DNA from 3 places in the Bacillus sp. FAU20 genome. Region 2 is predicted to be linked to each of the others. Evidence: riboswitches for the same ligand, from Rfam matches in the RefSeq annotation. Region 2 holds a riboswitch; each other region holds the start of a gene.
The links. Region 2 has a riboswitch for S-adenosylmethionine ahead of metK (methionine adenosyltransferase). Riboswitches for the same ligand answer to the same signal wherever they lie in the genome.
Positions count from the first base shown of each region.

Region 1 (7,985 bases), 670 kb from region 2:
TTTCAACTGCTCTTGCTTGCAATAGCAAACGCCAATGTGCTAAACGAACTAATGGCCATTCAGCTACAACAAATAATACTTTTGCCCCTTTAACAGTATGGACACGCATCCACTCTGGAAAACGAATATCATAACAAATTGTTCCAGCGCATTCAACATCATCTAGCTTAAATTCGCCCGTACCATTACCAGCTATTAAATATTTATGTTCATCCATAAGCTGAAATAAATGTACTTTACTATATTCATTAACTAGTTCTCCTTCCTTGTTTACAACATACATTGTATTTGTAACACCTTGTTCCGTTTGCTTCGCTATGGAACCACCAACAATATGTACACCATATTGTTTCGACCATTCTTTTAACTTTTCTTTCGTTTCCAATCCATCCCTATCTGCAATTTCAGAAAGTCTTGTTAAATCATATCCTGTTGTCCATAATTCTGGTAAGACGATAACATCTGGCCTTTCCTTCATAGCTTCGCTTATTTTATTTTTAGCATTCTCAATATTTTTTTCTACATCTCCAAAAACAATATCCATTTGAATACATGCGACTTTCATTTTGTCAGCCCCATTCTTATTTTTTCTTTACAAAATACTGGAAAGATTATATCATTTGTCACTAGAATTGTAACAACTTTCAAAAGAGGTGGAAAGTATGAAATTATTTCAACCTTCTGAGATAGTAACATCATTGCCGACACAATTTTTCGCTTCACTTGTTGCAAAAGTTAACAAAGTCGTAGCAGCTGGTCACGATGTTATTAATCTAGGTCAAGGTAATCCAGATCAACCAACACCGCAGCATATCGTAAAAGCTTTACAAGATGCTGCAGAAAAGACCATTCATCATAAATATCCGCCATTTCGCGGACATGAAAGTTTAAAAGAAGCCGTGGCAACATTCTATCAACGTGAATATGATGTAGTAGTAAATCCAAAAACAGAAGTTGCTATTTTGTTTGGGGGAAAGGCTGGATTAGTAGAGTTACCAGTTTGTTTTACAAACCCTGGTGATACTATTCTCGTTCCAGATCCAGGCTATCCAGATTATTTATCAGGAGTTGCTTTAGCAAAAGCACAATTTGAAACAATGCCGCTTATTGCAGAAAATAATTTTTTACCAGATTATACGAAAATCGATGACTCTATTGCCGAGCGTGCAAAATTAATGTTTTTAAACTATCCAAATAATCCGACCGGTGCTACTGCATCAAAAGATTTTTTTGATACAACCATTAACTTTGCTAATGAACATAATATATTAGTTGTTCACGATTTTGCTTACGGCGCTATTGGATTTGATGGTCAAAAGCCCGTGAGTTTCTTACAAGCAGACGGTGCTAAAAATACAGGTATTGAAATTTACACTCTATCGAAAACTTTCAATATGGCTGGATGGCGTATCGCTTTTGCAGTAGGAAATGAAAGTGTCATTGAAACCATTAACTTATTACAAGATCATATGTATGTTAGTATTTTTGGTGCAGTTCAAGATGCTGCCCGCGAAGCACTATTAAGTTCACAGTCTTGCGTAATAGACCTTGTAAATAGTTACGAATCTCGACGAAACGCTCTTATTTCAGCTTGTCACTCAATTGGTTGGAATGTAGACATTCCAACAGGGTCATTCTTTGCATGGCTTCCTGTTCCAAAAGGATATACCTCTGAGCAATTTTCTGATATTTTACTAGAAAAAGCACATGTTGCAGTTGCTCCTGGTGTTGGATTTGGTGAGCATGGCGAAGGGTATGTCCGCGTTGGTCTCTTGCATACAGAAGATAGATTACGAGAAGCCATTAATCGAATTGATAATTTGAATTTTTTCAAAAAGTAATTGACAACATAAAAAATATCTGACAAAATTCAGTTATCTTAAAAATTTAAACATTTCTAAATACTTCTTATCAAGAGCAGGTGGAGGGACGAGCCCGACGAAACCCGGCAACCGATCTACAATTGTAGACACGGTGCTAATTCTCGCAGCATTACGCTGACAGATAAGGAGCTGGTTGTAAAAAAACCTCTCCTTAGCTGAGAGGTTTTTTTATTTAACTAGGAGGTTATAACAATGAGCGGAATTATAGCGACATATTTAATTCATGATGATTCACATCACTTAGAAAAAAAGGCGGAACAAATTGCACTCGGTTTAACAATTGGCTCTTGGACTCATTTGCCACATTTATTGCAAGAACAATTAAAGCAGCATAAAGGCAACGTCATTCATGTTGAGGAATTAGCTGAACATGAACATACCAATTCGTATTTACGTAAAAAAGTAAAACGCGGAATTATTAAAATCGAATATCCGCTATTAAACTTCAGTCCAGATTTACCAGCGATTTTAACGACTACATTTGGAAAGCTATCACTTGATGGCGAAGTAAAATTAATTGACTTAACTTTTTCAGACGAGTTAAAAAAATATTTTCCTGGTCCAAAATTCGGGATAGATGGTATTCGAAATCTTTTACAAGTGCATGATCGTCCCCTTTTAATGAGTATTTTTAAAGGAATGATTGGACGAAACATTGGGTATTTAAAAACACAATTACGCGATCAAGCAATTGGTGGTGTAGATATAGTAAAAGATGATGAAATATTATTTGAAAATGCATTAACACCACTTACGAAACGCATTGTATCCGGAAAAGAAGTTTTACAATCTGTCTACGAAACATACGGACATAAAACGTTATATGCCGTAAATTTAACAGGACGAACTTTTGATTTAAAAGAAAATGCAAAACGTGCAGTAGAAGCTGGAGCTGATATTCTATTATTTAACGCATTTGCTTACGGACTAGATGTACTACAATCACTTGCAGAAGATGATGAAATCCCAGTTCCTATTATGGCACATCCTGCTGTAAGTGGTGCTTATTCAGCATCCAAGTTATATGGAGTTTCATCTCCATTATTACTTGGAAAGCTACTACGTTATGCTGGGGCTGACTTTTCATTATTCCCATCTCCATACGGAAGTGTTGCGCTAGAAAAAGAGGAGGCTCTTGCTATCTCAAAATATTTAACTGAAGACGATGCATTTTTCAAGAAGAGCTTTTCTGTTCCGTCTGCTGGTATTCATCCTGGTTTCGTTCCCTTTATTGTACGAGATTTCGGTAAAGATGTTGTTATTAATGCTGGTGGCGGGATACACGGACATCCAAATGGAGCGCAAGGCGGGGGTAAAGCTTTCCGTACTGCAATTGATGCTACTTTGCAAAATAAACCGCTCCATGAAGTAGACGACATAAATTTGCATAGTGCACTACAAATATGGGGAAATCCCTCTCATGAGGTGAAACTATGAGTATTCAAGTATTTTGTGATTTCGATGGCACGATTACAAATAATGATAACATTATGTCCATTATGGAAAAATTCGCACCACCAGAAGCCGAAGAAGTAAAGAATAAAATTTTATCACAAGAACTATCCATTCAAGAAGGTGTTTCTCAATTATTTCAATTAATACCTACTAATCTGCACGATGATATTATTCAATTTTTAATAGAAACTGCTGAAATCCGTAGTGGTTTTCATGAATTTATACAATTCGTAAAGGAAAATAACATTTCTTTTTACGTGATATCAGGTGGAATGGATTTCTTCGTCTATCCACTCTTACAAGGAATCATTCCAAAAGAGCAAATTTATTGTAATGAAACAGACTTTTCAGCAGAGTTTATTACAGTTAAATGGCCTCATTCTTGTGATGATCATTGCCAAAATCATTGCGGATTATGTAAATCATCATTAATCCGTAAATTAAGTGATACAAATGACTTTCATATTGTAATTGGAGATTCTATTACTGATTTACAAGCCGCGAAACAAGCGGATAAAGTATTCGCTCGCGATTTTCTTATTACAAAGTGTGAAGAAAATCATATTGCTTATACACCGTTTGAAACATTTCAAGATGTGCAAGCTGAATTAAAACTTTTGTTGGAGGTGAAATTATGAAACAACTTTTTCGTCAATGGTATGACTTGAGCGAGATAAAAAAAGAATTAACAACACGAAATTGGTTCCCGGCAACAAGTGGTAATATTTCTATAAAGGTTAGTCATGAACCACTTACTTTTCTTATTACAGCAAGCGGTAAAGATAAAACAAAAACCACTCCAGATGATTTTCTATTAGTAGATCATGTAGGAGTTCCCGTTTTAGAGACTGAATTACGCCCTTCAGCAGAAACAATATTGCATACACACATTTATAACAATACGAATGCCGGGTGTGTACTTCATGTTCATACAACTGATAATAATGTCATCACAAATTTATATAGTGATGCAGTCACACTTCAAAATCAAGAAATTATTAAAGCTCTCGATATTTGGGAAGAAGGTGCAACAATTCAAATTCCTATTATTGAAAACCATGCCCATATCCCAACACTTGGAGAAAACTTCCGAAAGCATATACAAGGAGATTCGGGAGCAATATTGATTCGTAACCACGGTATTACCGTATGGGGCCGAGATAGCTTTGATGCAAAGAAGAGATTAGAAGCTTATGAGTTTCTATTCCAATTTCATATAAAACTATTATCAATTCAAGGAGGCGTTTCTAATGGCGCAAATTCGTATTCATGAAGTAAATACTCGCATTGAAAATGAAGTGGAAGTATCTAAATTTCTACAAAAGGAAGGCGTTTTATATGAGAAATGGAATATTTCTAAACTTCCTACTCATTTAAATGAAAATTATTCTTTAACAGATGAAAACAAAGCTGAAATATTAGCTGTGTTTTCAAAAGAAATTGCTGATGTTTCAGCACGCCGAGGTTATAAAGCGCATGATGTAATTTCACTTTCAAATAGCACACCTAACCTTGACGAACTATTAATTAATTTTCAAAAAGAACACCATCATACTGATGATGAAGTTCGCTTTATTGTTAGTGGTCATGGCATCTTTGCCATTGAAGGAAAAGACGGAACATTCTTTGACGTTGAACTTGAGCCAGGTGATCTCATATCTGTTCCTGAAAATGCAAGACATTATTTTACTTTGCAAGATGATCGCCAAGTTGTAGCTATTCGTATTTTTGTTACAACTGAAGGCTGGGTTCCAATCTATTAAGGTAGTTAGTTGAATAAAAGGACTTGGATCCCCTTTTCCAAACTTTTATTCACTCTACATATATACATCCTCCTATGGAACAGGCTTATTTCATTTTGAAATAAGCCTGATTTTTTATTTACTTGAAAGTACCATTTCATCACAAATTTAACACCTTGATTTTTTCAAGTGCATTTTTTGAACATTTATTGAATTTTTTCTGAAAATTCTGTTTTATATGTGATATACTACAATTAACTAAGAAGGAAAAGAATATCGCAAACAGAGGGGGATAATCATGAGCTTACTTATCGCACTTATACTTGGAGTTACATGTGGAGCATTTCCTGTTATTTTAGGAGCTATTATGGAAGAGTTAGAAATTGGTGTTTTAGGATTTGTCGCATCTTGTGTAAGCGCTTTATTATTTGGTTTATTCGGCGCTATTCCTGTTTCAATTCTGTGTGCTTTTTATATAATACGCCATGCTCGTACAAAACAATTTGGTCCTAATCACATCGCACAAATTATCCCGTTCCCGGTTGAACGATGCCGCCGTGCTTCTAACTTATAATTATAAAAATTAAAGATGACTAAATAAATAAAAGTCCTCAAATGAGGACTTTTATTTATTTTCTTCTAGAAATTGAAACAATTCTTGTAGATGTAGGGCATCTTCACCATAGCTAACAGATACATGAAATATACCATCAATCTCAGCTTGCATATAAAGATCCACTCCATCACGATCATATTTCAATGCCAAATAAAACTCCATTTCTTCTAACATCTTTTTTGAGGTTCGAATTACATAATGCCCCTTCTCATCTCTTCCATATTCAAATTCTGGTTCAAAATCATATTTTTGTTTAAAAGCTTCTTTTTGTTTTTCATTGATTTGCATACAAGTAGCTCGCTGTAAAGTATCAATCATCTCATCAAACTTTTGAAAGTCCACCTCGTTTACCCCCTTATATATTTTTTATATAATACTTGTGTTCCACTATTTTCTTCGCCACCCTTAATTAACTCTTCATACAATTCTTTCGCCAAACTTAAGCCTGGAACTGGTAATTGTAATTTTTCTGCTTCCTCTAAAGCAATTTTCATATCTTTCATAAAATGCTTTACATAAAATCCTGGCTCAAAGTCTCCTTTTAACATTCGAGGAGCTAAATTACTTAATGACCAGCTACCTGCTGCCCCTGTTGAAATACTCTCTAACACTTTATCTGGATTCAGTCCAGCCTTCTTCGCGTAAGCAACAGCCTCACATACTCCAATCATATTGGAAGCAATCGCAATTTGATTGCACATTTTTGTATGTTGTCCACTCCCAGCCGGTCCTTGTAATTGAATGTTTGTTCCTAACTTTTCAAGTAAAGGTAAGCATCTATCATATATTTCTTTCTCTCCACCTACCATAATTGCGAGTTTTGCTTCTTTCGCGCCAACATCTCCTCCTGAGACAGGTGCATCTAACGTATATATTTTTTTGCTTTTTGCAACTTTATTAATACGTTTTGCTAAAGTAGGTGTAGATGTCGTAAAGTCAATTGCTATCGTACCTTCTTTTGCATGTTCTATAATTCCTTCTATACCAAAATACACTTCTTCTACATCATGTGGATATCCAACCATTGTCATTACAATATCAACTTGCTTCACTAACTCTTTTGGCGTATCACACCAATGTGCACCATCTTGTACTAAAGAATCTGTTTTTGCCTTCGTTCTATTATATACATATACTTTATGACCATCCTGCATTAAGTGATAAACCATACTTTTTCCCATTACGCCAATACCAATGAAACCTATTGATAAAGTTTTATGTTCCATTTTCTCATCCCCTTTGTTCTAATAAATCATTTACCATCTTTCGGAACTCTTTATTAAAGTCATCATCCATACTATTTTTCACATTTGAAAATAACATAACAAAAGTTCCTTTTTCTTTATTAAAATTATTGAAAGTGTTCCAACCAGATAATACACCATGATTATGAAAATAATCTGGATATATATAAAAACTAAATGCATATTTCCGTTCCGCTGAAGGTGAAAACATTGTTTGTATACTTTGTTCTGAAAGAAGTTTTCCATTTATAATTGCTTCGTCTAATTTCTTCATATCTCCAACTGTCGTATACATCTCACCACAACCATATAGCCAATCCATGCCTAGCTTTTGTGCTGGTACAAGCTCTTGATTTTTTTTCACATAACCCTTTGTAAAATTTTTATCTCCAGGCACCATATTTCCCATGCCGGATTCATACATATCTGCTTTTACAAATATACTTTCTTTTATGTAATCTCCTAAAGGTTTTTTCGATATATGTTCTATTATATAAGCAAGCACCATATAATTATAATCTGTATATCTCCAACCTGTTCCTGCAGGAAATTCTAAATTTTGACGTCCAATCCAATTAATTAACTGTAAACGGGAAGCAGCATTAACATTGCCTTTTGCGTGTTCAGGTAAACCAGAGGTATGCGTTAATAAATGATATAGCGTAATATTTTTATTCTCCGGAAATGAAGGAATATATTTATTTACATTATCTTGAATATTCAATTTCCCTTGTTCTTGCAACTGTAAAATAGATGTGGCAACCACTGTTTTCGTAATAGAACCGATACGATATTTTGTCTGAGGCGTATTTTCAATTTTATTTTGAACATCAGCATACCCATATCCTTTATTCAAAATAACATGCTCTTTATCTGTTACCAAAACTGTTCCATTGAATTGCTTTCCGACTAAATATTGATCTAATTTTTGAGATATGCTAGCATAATCAATTTGTTGCTCTTCTTTTTCTTCTATATTCCCTTGTACTTCCGATTCAATAGTAGGATTCACTTTAGTTGTTAATACAGTGTTTTCCTTTATATT
Region 1 covers NZ_JBVYHY010000003.1:591,347-599,331, reverse strand. The annotation lists gene AC0OM3_RS03490 (carbon-nitrogen family hydrolase) at 1-565, opposite strand, end outside; gene AC0OM3_RS03485 (pyridoxal phosphate-dependent aminotransferase) at 663-1,841, shown strand; SAM riboswitch class I at 1,906-2,011, shown strand; gene mtnW (2,3-diketo-5-methylthiopentyl-1-phosphate enolase) at 2,076-3,320, shown strand; gene AC0OM3_RS03475 (2-hydroxy-3-keto-5-methylthiopentenyl-1-phosphate phosphatase) at 3,317-3,976, shown strand; gene AC0OM3_RS03470 (methylthioribulose 1-phosphate dehydratase) at 3,973-4,611, shown strand; gene AC0OM3_RS03465 (1,2-dihydroxy-3-keto-5-methylthiopentene dioxygenase) at 4,589-5,101, shown strand; gene AC0OM3_RS03460 (hypothetical protein) at 5,379-5,654, shown strand; gene AC0OM3_RS03455 (DUF3909 family protein) at 5,706-6,038, opposite strand; gene AC0OM3_RS03450 (NAD(P)-dependent oxidoreductase) at 6,044-6,922, opposite strand; gene AC0OM3_RS03445 (serine hydrolase) at 6,927-7,985, opposite strand, start outside.
Region 1: another riboswitch for S-adenosylmethionine. It lies ahead of mtnW (2,3-diketo-5-methylthiopentyl-1-phosphate enolase); the one in region 2 lies ahead of metK (methionine adenosyltransferase).

Region 2 (7,985 bases):
TTATTCATTCTTCAAACTCTAAAAGCTATATCATTGAAGAAAAAGCTACGCATCTTCCAATTGGTATTACTTCTTTAATTCATATTGATTCGTATAATCGAAACGCTGAATGCATTATTGATATTGGTAAAAAGGATTACTGGGGGCAAGGTTATGGGAAGGAAGCTTTCACTTTATTATTGAATTATGCATTTTTAGAATTAAATTTACATCGCCTTTCTTTACGAGTATTTTCTTTCAACGAGAGAGCAATTAAATTATATAAATCACTCGGTTTTCAACATGAAGGAACTTGTAAAGAAGCTATATTCCGCAACGGCACTTGGCATGACATTGAACTCTTCGCTTTATTTCAACGTAATTATAAATAAAAAAAGCTTTGCGCTCACTGCGCAAAGCTTTTTTTCATATATTATAGACCAGCTTGCTCTTTTAAAGCTGCAGCTTTGTCTGTACGTTCCCATGATAGATCTACATCAGTACGTCCGAAGTGGCCGTAAGCTGCTGTTTGTTTGTAAATTGGGCGACGTAAGTCTAGCATTTTAATAATACCAGCTGGGCGAAGATCGAAGTTGTTACGAACTAGTTCTACTAATACGTCTTCAGATACTTTACCAGTGCCGAATGTATCAACTGAAATTGATACTGGTTGTGCTACACCAATTGCGTATGCAAGTTGTACTTCTGCTTTTTCAGCAAGACCAGCTGCTACGATGTTTTTCGCAACGTAACGAGCTGCATATGCTGCAGAACGGTCAACTTTCGTTGCATCTTTACCAGAGAATGCACCGCCACCGTGACGAGCGTATCCACCGTAAGTATCAACGATGATTTTACGTCCTGTTAAACCAGCATCACCTTGTGGTCCACCAATTACGAAGCGGCCAGTTGGGTTAATGAAGAATTTCGTTTCTCCATCGATTAATTCTGCTGGTACTACAGCTTTAATTACGTGCTCTTTTAAGTCGCGATCGATTTCTTCCCATGTAACATCTGGGTGATGTTGTGTAGAAATTACGATAGTATCAACACGTACTGGTTTACCATTTTCATCATACTCAACTGTAACTTGCGTTTTTCCATCCGGACGTAGGTATGATAACGTATCATCTTTACGTACTTCAGTTAAACGGCGAGCTAATTTGTGAGCAAGCGAGATTGGAAGTGGCATTAACTCTTGTGTTTCATTACATGCGAAACCAAACATTAAACCTTGGTCTCCTGCACCAATTGCCTCAATCTCAGCGTCAGTCATTTGACCTTCGCGTGCTTCTAGCGCTTGGTCAACACCCATAGCGATGTCAGCAGATTGCTCATCGATAGATGTTAAAACTGCACAAGTTTCTGCATCGAATCCGTATTTTGCGCGTGTGTAACCAATGCCTTGAATTGTCTCACGAACGATTTTTGGAATATCTACGTAAGTAGAAGTCGTAATTTCCCCCGCTACCAATACTAAACCAGTTGTTACAGTTGTTTCACAAGCTACACGTGCATTTGCGTCTTTTGATAAGATCGCATCTAAAATTGAATCAGAAATTTGGTCACAAATTTTATCTGGATGTCCTTCAGTTACAGACTCAGATGTGAACAGATGACGTTTTTTTGTCATGTGGTAAACCTCCCTACAGTAATTGTATATATTGTACGGAACTCATCCTTAATTTGCCACAGATTGCGACATACATTTATTCTCCCACACAAGCATACAGAAAAACCTTTCCTACTTTATATAGAGGAAAGGTTTAATTTGCTACTTGCATACTGCTTTTTGCCCTTCGCTCTTATCGTTCGAGACCTGTAGCCTCGCACAGGTTTTAGCACCTATTCACCTGCATTTATCAATACAAGTGAGGTTGCTGGGCTTCATCGGGCCTGTCCCTCCGCCAGCTCGGGATAAGAGAGTATCCGTCCCAACCTATACTAAAGAAATGATATTCATTTGTCAATTAATATTCACATTTTCGTGAAAGTTTTTCTCAATGCGCCTAAAATGAAATATTAATAAGGAAATAATGTATTCACACAAACAAAAAGAAATAAATAGTATACATTATTTATATAATTGTGTTATACTCTTGTTGGGGATTACGAGAAATATTTCATTAAATGAAAAGGATGGTATATAAATATGAGTACTGTGAATGTCCAAATTGGTTTACATGAATTATTGAACGGAAGCAATGCACAGATTCAACTAAGTGTTCCGCAATTAGTGGAAAAAGTATTAATGCGAAATGAAGGGAAATTAACTTCTACTGGTGCCGTTTCTGCTTCAACAGGAAAATATACAGGACGTTCTCCTAAAGATAAATTTATTGTGAAAGAAGCATCGGTTGCTGACAAAATTGCTTGGGGAGCTGTAAACCAACCGATTTCTGAAGAACATTTTAATAAATTATATACTAAAGTTTTAGAATACTTAAAAGAAAAAGAAGAGTTATTCGTCTTCAAAGGATTTGCAGGCGCTGACCGCAATTACCGCCTACCAATTCAAGTTATTAATGAATATGCATGGCACAATTTATTTGTACATCAATTATTCATTCGTCCAACTGAAGAAGAATTAACAACTCATGAGTCAGGGTTCACAATTGTTTCTGCACCGAACTTCAAAGCTGATCCAGCTGTTGACGGTACAAACTCTGAAGCATTCATTATGGTTTCATTCGAAAAACGTATTGTACTAATTGGTGGTACAGAATACGCTGGAGAAATGAAAAAATCAATCTTCTCTATTATGAATTTCTTACTACCTGAACAAGATATTCTTTCTATGCATTGCTCTGCAAACGTAGGTGAAGAAGGTGACGTAGCACTATTTTTCGGTTTATCTGGAACAGGTAAAACAACTTTATCTGCTGATCCAAACCGTAAATTAATTGGTGATGATGAGCACGGTTGGTCTGATAACGGTGTATTCAATATTGAAGGCGGTTGCTACGCAAAATGTGTAAACCTTTCTCACGAGAAAGAACCACAAATTTTCGATGCAATCAAATTTGGATCTGTTTTAGAAAACGTTATCATTAATGACCAAACGCGTATCGCAGACTACAACGATACTACTTTAACAGAAAATACTCGTGCTGCATACCCTATGCATGCGATCGACAATATCGTACTGCCAAGTGTTGCTGGACACCCAAATACCATCATTTTCTTAACTGCTGATGCATCTGGCGTATTGCCTCCAATCAGTAAGTTATCAAAAGAACAAGCTATGTATCATTTCTTAAGTGGTTACACTAGTAAACTAGCAGGAACAGAGCGCGGTGTTACATCTCCGCAAGCTACATTCTCAACTTGCTTCGGTTCACCATTCTTACCACTTGATGCATCTCGCTACGCTGAAATGCTTGGTGAAAAAATCGAGAAACACGATGCGAAAGTATTCTTAGTAAACACTGGCTGGACTGGTGGCGAATACGGCGTTGGTAAACGTATGAACTTAGGTTACACTCGTGCAATGATTCAAGCAGCATTAAGCGGCGAACTTGCAAAAACTGAAACAGCTAAACATGACATCTTCGGTCTTGAAGTTCCACTTCACGTACCAGGTGTACCTGACGAAGTGTTAATGCCTGAACAAACTTGGGCTGATAAAGCTGCTTACAAATCAAAAGCAATCGAGCTTGCAAATGAATTCAAAGAGAACTTCAAAAAGTTCGAAAGCGTTTCTGAAGATATTATTAACTTAGGCGGCCCAATCGCTTAAATTAAAAATTTCTGTTGGAATAACCCTTTACTCATATGAATAAGTGTCGTGTAAACGTAAAGTTTCGCGTACTCACCGACAAAACCCAATGCGGCTTAACGGTTACACACACTTACATAAAAAAGAAGCTTACGTGAAAACGTAAGCTTCTTTCTATATCTTATATAAAGTGAAACGTTAATCTCTTGATCTGTGACTTAAATCATAAAATGGCATGCCAACATCTATAATTTTACAGAAAATTCACTTTATATTTATTCGTTTTTAGTTTTTTTATGATACAATTTACATATACAGGAAAGGGTGAGACCTATGAAAAATTTTTCTCGTACAGGAAAAATTTTATTCAGTTATGGAGCGATTCAAGTTTTTTGGGGACTTGTAATGCTTAACGTTAATTTATTTGAGCATACAAGTGAAACGATAAAATATATTATTCTAATTACCGGAATAGTTTGCTGTCTTATATCCAACTTTTTTAAAGAAGCTAAGAGTCATACTAATACGTAATTTCATGTTAACTTATTGGAAGCAGAAACCTGTATTTTATGTAAAGTTATGCTTCCTGCTGTACTATCCATCACTGAATCACTTATCCCAGAGTAAACCCATTTCAACAGAGACAAGTCATGGCTTCGAACATATAAATAATATCCCTACTCACTACATCTCTCGGGTTTCACATCACATGGGGCTAAAAAAGGCCCTGACCGCTTCTATCCGTGGCTGGATCATCTATTCCATCTAAAAAGAATTCTTTTATCTTTTTATCTTTTTTAGCTCTTTGTTAGTTCTTTCTCATCTTTCATGCTATAGTAACCTAAATTCACAACGATTAAGAAATAACCACCCATAATCCCTACTGCAAACGCCCACATAACCATGTGGTGCTCAATTTCGTACATAATAATAGCACCCAAAATGGCAGCTGCAAAACGGTTAAACATACCGAGTGTCGGTGCTTTCGTCTTCTTTACAATACTATCTCCAAGCTTCTCAATTCTTCTCCCTAAAAGCCAAACGCAATACATACTTACAATAAGCCCAATTCCAGCGCCTAAAAAGTGTGCTGAAAACGGTGTTAACATCCATCCTAGTAACAAAATACCTAGTATATAATACGATTGGATTTTAAATGATCTTAGTGACATACTAATCATGCTGTACCTCTCTTCATTCGTTCTTATCTATCCAACAAAAAATTTCTTTCAAATTCATATTCCTTAAATCCATTTCATTTAAATTAAAAACAACATAAACAGTATGTTTATGTTGTTTAAATGTTTTTAGAAAATAATATTATACAAGATTTCAAACATCATATTCTCATATTTTGTGACGGTTTTTCAAACTTTTTTCGTCCATTTATGAAAAAAATGATATCAATCTATGAACATACGGATATGATGTAATAAGCACACAAATAAAGGGGGCGTCTAATGATTTATTTTTTAATGGCTCTCATTCACCTCATTATCCCTGCACTTATTGGACTTTCATTGTATTGGTACACGAAAAATCATAGCATTTTTTACGCTGTCCTCGGTGTTCTTCTTCCAGGTATTATTCTTATTACACTCTTCCGTATTCCATTTTTAAACTTAATTCCACTTATTACTGCTATCTTATTTCTCATCTTCTTACCAAAAATAAAAAAATAGGAAAGCAGATCATAGGTGATCTGTTTTCCTATTTTGATATAGGTTCCCCTGCAATAGAATGAACTTTTCCTTTCTGGGATTTCACAAACCATAGACCGACAAAAATGATAATTCCACCGATGATCTGTTGAAACGATACATATTCATTTGCCCAGACAGCTGCAAATAAAACAGCTACAAGCGGCGTTATATACATATATACCATCGTATGTGACGCTCCAATTTTTTGAACACCAACATACCACATTACTAGACCAAATACTGTTACAAAGAAAATAGAATATAGTAAAGCAAATAGTGTCATTCCGTGAATAATGTGAAATGGCATGACAAACACATGCGGACCACTTAACAATAATAGCGGAATCGCACCCACTAGCGCAGACCATGCTGTAACACGTAATGCTGAATATTTTTTAATTAATGGTCCTGCTAAAACAGGATAAAGCCCCCAGCATATTGATGTAATAAGTCCAATTCCATTGCCATAAAAAGAACTAGTAAGTGAATGCCCTGCTACTAAAACTAATGCTGCACCAACAAAAGCAATCATAGAACCGATTAACTTTCGAGAAGAAAAATTTTCTTGTTTCAGAAAAATCGCAAATACAGTTGTAAAAATAGGTGATATAGAAATGAGTAAAGAGGCATTTGTAGCGGATGTATATTTGACAGTTTCCATAAATAGCGTTTGATACAGTACAATACCTACAACGCTAACGATGATTAATCTAGGTATATCCTTTCGCTCCATATAAACCGACTTTTCAATAAAAAAGGTAAGGAGTAACAGAAGCGGTGCCGCCGCCATCATACGAAGTGCAGTAAACTCAATTGCTGTAAATTCTAAAAGTCCATACTTCGCAATTGTATAGTTAATCCCCCAAATAATAACAACACTTAAAATTAATAACTCAATTCCCCATCTTCTCATGCGTATCCCCTCCGCAAAGAAGATTATACAGAAAATTCAATCACATGTACATTTCATTATGTGAAAAAATCTTCGTATTGTCAGGAGAGGTGTACGTTATTTGGTGTATGAATTTATATCGGCGATTTTTCGAATATATCGGCGCAACTCGAATTATATCAGCGATTTTTTAAATATATCGACTTATCAACAAAAAACGACAATAATAGCAACTTATACAATAAAAAAAGGTGGTTCCAACATACATTTTGGACCACCTTTCCTTTACTACACTCGAACATGTAACTTCATATTCGGATTATAAAATTGGCTCGGACTCTTCAGCTGAAAAGTTCCTCCACCTTCATGCCAATCAACCGTTAACTTATCGTCCATAAATACAAGCTTTGTACGATCAGCGATAAAATTCATTGTGCTTGATTCAATATCCACATCGCGCTCATCTTTCTCTGCTACAGCTACTAAATCGATGATTCCGCTCATGACACAACCGCAACCCTCATTATCGTAAAATAACTTTATATATTTCGCTTCACTTGGAATCGTATCCATAATCTTTTTATATGCTGCTTCTGTTACAGTAACGTACATATGTTAATCTTCATCCTCTCTTCTCTTATCATTCATATATTGTATCACCATTTTTCTTAAAAGTTATATACAGAAAATTAAGACTAATATACAATGTATGTGATAAAGTTTCAGCAATCGAGCTTTTATGAGTAGTTCATGCAGGAGAAAGGATGTTTACTATCTGTATTCAAACTACAACGCTATCCTATGTTATTAGGTCTATTTAGTATTTTCTTCATTTCTAGCGGAAGGCTATTACAGCATGTACTTCCCTATTCTCCTTCTATTAGCTGGATTCTAGGTTTTATTTGTTTCCTATCCGCTTCTTATTTTGCTACGAAGAATATAAACAACTCATAAAGCAAGAATCATCTTAAGGAGGATTATTAAACATGCCAGCCTTAAAAAAAATAGAGCAATCACTCGATCACTTATTTCAAATTGAAAAATACGGAAAAGATAGTGCCTTTAGTCGATTTATACCAGCCGTATATGATCCTATCAAATTTCCTTGGCAACAATTTTTTGAAGCAAATTTTGTAGATTTATTTAACGGCCTTATGATGCACGGATCTGAACATGTAACCAAAGTATTTTTAGCTGTATTCCCTACAGATGACGTTCTTGAAACATTCATTTCACAATCCACACCCGGTGATTTACTCTTTATGCACCATCCCCTTGTAATGGAGTGCGGTGATCCAATTGGAAGATCCGGTCGAGGTTTCATACCAATTCCTGAAAAATATTTGCAAGAAATAAAAGAAAAACAACTTTCTATATATACATGTCACGTACCAATGGATTTTCATCAAACGCATGGAACGAGTATTTCAATTGCAAAAGCATTAAACGCTACTGTAGTGGACGACTTTGCATATGGAGGTCCAGAACAAGAACCAGTTGGCCTTATTTGTGAAATAGATGAAACATCAACAGAAGCACTCCAAAAACATCTAAAAAAACTCTTCCAGATTCCTTACACAGACTTCGAAGGTAAACGACATGATTCCATCAAAAAAATCGCAATTATCGCTGGATGTGGCGATGTTGTATCTTTAATGAAGGAAGCAGAAGAAAAAGGTGCTGAAGCATATAT
Region 2 covers NZ_JBVYHY010000003.1:1,261,617-1,269,601, reverse strand. The annotation lists gene AC0OM3_RS06860 (GNAT family N-acetyltransferase) at 1-371, shown strand, start outside; gene metK (methionine adenosyltransferase) at 413-1,612, opposite strand; SAM riboswitch class I at 1,782-1,903, opposite strand; gene pckA (phosphoenolpyruvate carboxykinase (ATP)) at 2,132-3,718, shown strand; gene AC0OM3_RS06845 (hypothetical protein) at 4,031-4,228, shown strand; gene AC0OM3_RS06840 (ATP synthase subunit I) at 4,495-4,878, opposite strand; gene AC0OM3_RS06835 (hypothetical protein) at 5,158-5,379, shown strand; gene AC0OM3_RS06830 (DMT family transporter) at 5,408-6,313, opposite strand; gene AC0OM3_RS06825 (iron-sulfur cluster biosynthesis family protein) at 6,581-6,904, opposite strand; gene AC0OM3_RS06820 (Nif3-like dinuclear metal center hexameric protein) at 7,279-7,985, shown strand, end outside.

Region 3 (7,985 bases), on a different contig from region 2:
AATCGCCAAAAAGAAGTGGACCAAATCCTTAATCGTTTTCAAATTGTATTCTATGCGAAAAATGAAACTTATCAAACTCCGTCTAATATACGAAAGAAAAATGGATTTCTTACTTTATTCTCAAAAGAATACATAAAAGCAACGCTACTTTTTTGGATCACTTATATAATGGGAATGTTTTTAATATACGGTTTAAATACTTGGTTACCTCAGATGATGCGACAGGCAGGATACCCTCTTGGATCTAGTTTATCATTTCTACTTATGCTAAATATTACTGCCGCTATCGGTGCATTATTTGCTGGAGCAATCGCGGATCGTATAGGAGCTAAAATCGTTATTAGCATCTCCTATCTTATGGCAGCTATATGTATTGGACTATTAACAATTAAACCATCTGTTACAATCATTTATCTTTTAATTGGTCTTGCTGGAATTGGATCAGTCGGTATTACTCAAATATTAAATGCATATGTAACCCAATACTTCCCATCACATATCCGAGCTACTTCCTTAGGCTGGGGACTTGGACTTGGCCGAGTTGGTGCAATTGCTGGCCCTATTCTCGTCGGTATTATTATGACAATGCAATATGACTTATCATGGAATTTTTACTTATTCTCCTTTGCAGGTCTTATCGCAGCTATATCTGTTTTCTTTATTCCTACAAAATAAAAAGAGCACAAACTTACTTGTGCTCTTTTTCATATGCTTCAAACAGCATGTCTCGAAATAGTTTATTTAAAATCTCAATATCGATCCCTAACCCCTTTTCAACACCTTTCACGTATTGCCCATAGTAATGAATTTGTTCTTCTAAAAATTGATTCAACACCTTAATTTTCAATCCAACATCTAATTCAGTACCTGCTTTTTTCTTTATTAACAACTTTTCAATTTCATCTAATACGCTACGTTCTAATGATAATTCTGTAATCAATCGGTCAAATTCTACAGGTGGTAAAGTTGCTTTCTCTTCTAGCCACTTACAAGCTAAAATAGGACGTAATACATAAAAGTACTTTTTCAGCTTTACATTCTCACCTTGCAAAAATTCACGATAATTTTTCGAAGCCATATGTAAATAATGATATATCGTTGCTTTTGGATCAAAATTCTTCTCACTCATCTGTTGAAGTAGTTCTGGAAAATTAGAGTTTTTCGAATAAAAAATTGGTGATCGAATCCACTCAAGTAAAGCTGGGTTCGACTTCGCGAATAGTTGCAACGCCTTTCTAATATCCCAACCACTTATATCTAAATCATCACTAATTGGATATTCAATTACATCTCGTTTGTCATGAATTGATAAATACCATTCTACCGGATGTATATAAACAAACCTAACATCATAATCGCTATCTTTCGATGGAAACCCCCAAGCACGACTCCCTGATTCCACCGCAAATAAAATTTTCACATCATTCTCTTTTTCAATTCTTTCTAACTCCAACTCGATTTTCTCTCTCATTTCATAACATCTCCATTTTTTGATTATTTCCTTGGAAATTCGACAATACACTATCAATTTTACTACATACTAAAAAAACTGTCAGAAATTACTGACAGCCCAATGAAACTTCTATTATTGCTTTTCGATTACAGTAGCAGCAATTCGTTCAAACTCTTTTTGAATCTCCTGTTTATATGCATCTACTACTGAAAAATCCATAGCAGCAATATAAATTCGTTCTAATTTATCACGAACCGATTTTGCTTTTGCTAAGAAAGACATCGCCTCATTCATTTTTGCTTTATATTGAATGGAAACATCACGAATTTCCTTCGCATATTTCTCATCCGTCCCTGGGGTAACAATAAGGGCATACATATCAATAATTTCATCACCCTCGCGACTTGGAAAATATTCATGTGGTGCAGTGCTATCAAAAATTGCAAAGCCTAATTCTCTTACGATAACCATATCAAGACTATTCGGATCAAATCCGCAATGATATACTTCAACTTCAAACCCTTTTTCTTCAGCTGCCCTAGCTAACTTTTTGAGCATCGTTGATTTTCCAGAGCCTGGGCGCCCTTTTATAAAATAACGATATGGTAACCCTTCTGTTAAATTAGGAACAAAATCAACTGCTCCTTTCGGTGTAGCAGCTCCTAAAAAACGATGTTTTACAAGCGATTGTCTCCCGCTTTTATCTGCAAATAATTTCTGGATTAGCTGATCGGTTAATTCATTTGCTTTATTAAAATCTATATTATCAATATATATCTTCTCCCACTCATCATGTATAAGCAATGCCTCTTTAAAACATGCGTAAGCAGACTGAAAAGCTTTGCTTGCTTCTGAAACAAATCTTTCAATTTCTAACTTCTGCTTCCTTAGTTTATCTGAATCCCAAGCAATTCCTAAATTTATATACTCTTCAACAACTCCTGGCATTTTGGGCTCAATTACATGTGGTGATGTCCCATCAACAATTCCTACTTTTAATTTTGGGATAATTACACCATCAACCGATTTATTGTCAGAAGAACAATGTAAAAATTCAATATCATATCCTTTTTCAACCCATTCACGACCGATTGCCTTTATTAAAGAAGATTTCCCCGTTCCTGGACCACCCTTTAAGATAAATAATCTGTCTAACCCTTTTAAATTCTCTTCATATAAATTATGAAATCCCCTAGCTGTATTACCACCAGCATAATAATTCAATACATTTCCTGTCACTGCACTCACTCCTTCGCAGCATTCTATTTACATAAGCTACAATATGCGCGTAGCTTTATTTGGGTGAATACCTATTTTGTATTGCACGCAAAAAGGAAATGAATTACAATTTAACTATCGGAAAATTCCGGTTTTAAAATTAAATACTTCTTTATCAAGAGAGGCAGAGGGACCGGCCCTTTGAAGCCCAGCAACCTCAGTTTATACAAACTGAATAGGTGCTAATTCCTGCAAAATGCATTGCATTTTGGAAGATAAAATTCAACTAGCATGTAAAGCTCACCTTTCTTGATATTGAAGGGTGAGCTTTTTATTATTTGAAAAACATATATTGGAGGTATGTAAAATGAAAGTAATTGATTTATCGCAAACATTTGAAAATAATATGTCTCAATTTCCTGGAACACCTAAAATACAACTAGAAGCTGTTACAAGTGTTGAAGAATCAGGCTATCAAGTTACAGATTTTCATTCTGTCGTTCATGTTGGCACGCATTGTGATGCTCCTGCGCATTTTATTTCAGGCGCAACGACTATCGATCAATTACCCCTAAATCAATTTGTAGGCGAAGCGATTCTTATTGATGTAACTCATGTACAAGAACGAAAACTACCTAAAGAAGTACTGCACGATGCTGATATAAGAGAAGGAGATATTGTTATTTTCCATTCCAATCTATCTACTAAATGGAATACAGAGGCGTATGAGAAAGAAGCTTTTTATCTTTCTGAAGAATTAGCCGAGGAACTAGTACAATTAAAAGTAAAATCTGTCGGTTTAGATTTTATTTCTCCTGATGAGGTAACGACAGAAACATCACCAATTCATCACATACTACTTGGGAATAATATTTATTTAATCGAAAACTTAACAAACTTAGATGCCATTCACACGAAACGTTTCTTCTTCTCAGCAGCACCTTTAAAAATTAAAGATAGCGACGGTGCTTTCGCAAGAGCATTCGCTGTAATTTTTTAAACAAACTATACAAAAAAGCAAAGATCATCATTGACCTTTGCTTCTATTTTTTTTATTTAAATTAAGAAAGAATTGCTCAACATGGGGACGTAACCAAGCTAAATAATCCTTCTCTTTCTTCTTTGTACAAGCTATTTCTTCCCCATCTACCATTTCAACAAGTTCTAGTTCTAACAGTTGCTTCGTGAATGCTAACATATTCACTTCTTCGGATGGATACTCTTCTTTTAATTTCTCCTCAATTTCCCCCAATAAAAAACCGTCACGCATCATTGCCAATGCATCAATCCAAAGTGGCGGCATTTCATATTTTTCTCCTGTAATTGTATCTTTTACAATATAATTCTTTTGCTCTTTTCGAAATTGAATCGTGTGTAAACATACAGTCGAATTTAATGTTAATTCCATCATACCACCTCTTTCATAATATCTGCATAGAAAAAAGGATGCGCGTGCACCCCTTCTTATCTTTTCATAACACTACTGAACCGCTACATGAGCAATCAATCTCATGTCGATATTTTCCTCCATTATAAACGAAGTATTTTATAAAAAAAACCCTTCTTGAAACATTTTATAAAATGTTTATATTTACACAACAAGAACACTTTTCTGAAAAATCTTTTCTCCCAATACATTAAACGGTCGGCAGAAAAATTTCTACTTTTGTTCCTACTCCTATACTACTTTGGATTGTGATACTCCCTTGATGTTCCTTAATAATTTTATATGTAATCATTAATCCAAGTCCTGTACCAGTTTCCTTTGTTGTGTAAAACGCCTTGCCGATTTTTTCTAACTTCTCATTCTCTATACCAAATCCTTGGTCTTCAACAGAAATACACAAATATCCTTGCGTTTTTTGATATGCACGGATATGGATTTCTCCACCCTCTGGCATTGATTCTATTCCATTTTTAATGATATTTAATAACACTTGTTTTAATTGCTTATCATTACCGTTTATAGTTGGTAAATTCCCATCTACTTGTAAATAACATTTAACTCTATATTGCATTGCATAACTTTCCATTAGATGCACAACATATAGAAGGATGTCTCGTATATTACACCTTTCATAATTTGTTGGCTTTGGTTTTCCTAACAACATTAATTCACTAACAAATCCATTGACTCTTTCAATTTCTTGTAGCATAATGTCGTAGCTCATCGTATCAGTTGGATTTCTTTCTTTTTGCATTTGCGTAAATCCTTTTAACGCTGTTAACGGATTTCGAATTTCATGGGCAATTGTTGTAGACATAGTCCCAATCACAGCTAAATTTTCCGTCTCTTTCATATTGTTCATCATTTCAACCACTGTTCTTACATAAGATTTAAATCGTTTTAATAAAGAATGTGAAATAATGAAATAAAATACACATAAAACAAGTGGAATTATCACTTTTAAATCTTGTAATAGCAATGTGAAAAATACGTACTTTCCAATTACACTAAAGGACACTAAATAAAAGTATTTTTTATTCACGAAAACTGGGGCAAATAAAATTAATAACATTTCTACCATACTGCCATGTTCAAAAGGTCTATCCGTTCGCAAATAAATCATTAAATTATTAACAAGATTGATAAACATGTACCCAAATAAAAATAAATATTTTACAGAATATACATATCCTCTTTTTTGAAGATATATAGAAATAGGTAATAATGCCATTACAAATATAGGCACACCTATCCCAAGACTACCTTCTGGCCAACCTACCGCTGTTCCACTAATATTCATAGCAGGATATACAAAATAATATATAGCGTCATATGAAAAGAATATAATATAGAATAATAATATAAATACCTTTAAGGCTCTTCTTTCTTCATAAATCAAGCTCTTGTATTTATTCATATAAAAACTCCCCTTGATCGATACAAAAAACTTTCATTGTTATTCTCCTTAAAGTATAAGTATGAAATTGCTTTCAGGGCAATATTTAACCTTATAATACTAAAAGGAAGGAGATCTCTCCTTCCTTTTAGTAACAACTTACATCCATCTTACCCTGTCATGTAGCAATCCATCCGTAAAATTATTATGCCCCATTACAAAATCCTTCATATATAAATTTAAATACTCACCGTACTTACTTTCTGTATTTAATAACAACTCCTCGACGTAATAAGCACCTTGTTCAAATTGATCTAAAAGTAAACTGGACAGGCCCGCATAAATCCCGCACCCTACCTGAAAATACGTTGCATTCGTTTTATATTTACGAAAAACCTTGCTACTATTCATCACATTATACATATATGTCTCACTATTTTCATAAACGAGTAACACACCCACCAAGTCCTCTCCAGCAACCTCTTCTTCCGCTGGATTAAACACTTTACGATTCCAGTTCCATAAATCTTCTACTTGATCTAAGTTCTGTCTAATTATATTTGTTGTATACTCATTAATTCGGTAAAGAAAACCAACTTCCATATTAAAGTTTTTCCCTAAAATTAATACTTCCTCATGTGGCATTAAACAACCATAGAATTCTTTTTCTCCTAACTTCACTTTATACTCTGAAGAATATACATCTTCATAAAAGTAAAGAGGACGATGATGACTCATATACATCGGATAACTCCAGATCGCTTCATCTAAAAATCGCTCTACTGCCCATGAAGCATAAAGTGTATGTGGCTTTATAAGTGCTGTATCATTCAAAAATGATGTGTCATGTTCTACAATATAACATGCTCTTGGCCTTTCATTTGGTCGTTCCTTCATAAGCTCAACAACCATCCATTGAACAACACCTGGATTCATACCTGAACCTATAATCGCTTTTGTATTTGTAAATTTCTCTTTCTCCTTCTCAAACCTTGTATATCTTTCCGTAAGCTGAAAGCCGATTAAGCTGTCGTCCTGATCTACTGCTTCATTTTCCAAGGCTGAATTAATATAGCAAATTCCTAATTCATTACAGCAGCTTAATACTCTAATTGTATCTGCCCCTGAAACATCAATCACAACACTCGTACTTTTTTCTTTTAAATGTTCTTTAAATTCCACTACATTTTGAAGGTTTATCTCATATAAATATAATTGACCTTTCAAATTCGAAAACAACTCATCATAATAAGTCCTATCTTTTTGTTTTATATCCACCAAATGAAATTTGGCATTCTTTAATACTTCATAAATTGGATCTTTTTCATTTGCTATCGCTTGATTTAAAATTGCTAAAACTGCTTTTGCTGCTCCACCAGCACTACCAAGTAATGTAATCGATAACGGATTTAGAAACTGCTCCACCAACAAAACTCCTTTAATAAATTAGTTGAGCAGCTCCTTCTCAAAAAATAAATTGAATACATAAAAAGATAGCTCGTACACATTTCTTTATAAATTAGTACAAAATTTTTTTAAAAAATCACACCATAATATATTTATATTCAATTCATTTTTCCCCTCATATTCAAATCGAGCTAAACAAATAGGCTCGACCTTTTCTTCTGCATATAAAAGAAAAAGCCAGCCCTTTCAACTAGCTTACGGACAATGGACAGATTTTACATGTTGAATATTTACATACATTTTCGCATCACGTGCTTTTAATATTTCAATATGCCCTTCATCAATCTTCGCCATCTTTCCGATCTTATTAGATTCCTCACCTAAATCGAACACCATGATTTTGCCAGACATTTTAATAAGTTGTTCTTCAAACGTTCGAGCTAACGTAATATTTAACGGATTTACGGGGAGTTCATTTTTATTGAGGTCATACGGCACTTGGTTTTCTTTATACGGAATTAACCATTTTAAATGTTTTAAAGATATATATACCGTTTTATAAACCGGACTATAAAAAACAATATAATCATTCATCACACTTGTAACATAACCATGTATTGGAGCACTTCCTGCTACATAAACTTCTGTAAAAATTCCTTTAGAAGTACTTAATACTTTTCTCAAAGAAATGGAAGGGGATTCTCTCTTAATTACAGAATCAACATCTGGTTTTAATATTTCTTCGTCATATGGTCTTAAAAATTTATAGTATTGTACATGATATAAAGATATATATACATAGTCTTGTCCATTGTAAAGAACAATGATATCATTTCCTACATCTATTAATACACCTTTAAACCTTTTTTCACCGATTAATTTAACATATATATTTTCTCCAATACTTTTGTTTAACTCATTCATCTATATCCTCCTTCCTATGAATTTCTTCTTACCTGTCTTCCATTTCTAAAAAAATAATCAGGGCAAAGTTCTGTTTTAATAGTAAGTAATTCCTTTTCATACTATCGAAATAAGAAATTGTTCTTCTCTTTCCCTCATAA
Region 3 covers NZ_JBVYHY010000027.1:55,104-63,088, reverse strand. The annotation lists gene AC0OM3_RS26055 (MFS transporter) at 1-675, shown strand, start outside; gene AC0OM3_RS26050 (nucleotidyltransferase domain-containing protein) at 689-1,471, opposite strand; gene AC0OM3_RS26045 (PRK06851 family protein) at 1,586-2,692, opposite strand; SAM riboswitch class I at 2,841-2,953, shown strand; gene AC0OM3_RS26040 (cyclase family protein) at 3,039-3,671, shown strand; gene AC0OM3_RS26035 (hypothetical protein) at 3,699-4,079, opposite strand; gene AC0OM3_RS26030 (ATP-binding protein) at 4,309-5,535, opposite strand; gene AC0OM3_RS26025 (hypothetical protein) at 5,674-6,939, opposite strand; gene AC0OM3_RS26020 (LSm family protein) at 7,177-7,845, opposite strand.
Region 3: another riboswitch for S-adenosylmethionine. It lies ahead of AC0OM3_RS26040 (cyclase family protein); the one in region 2 lies ahead of metK (methionine adenosyltransferase).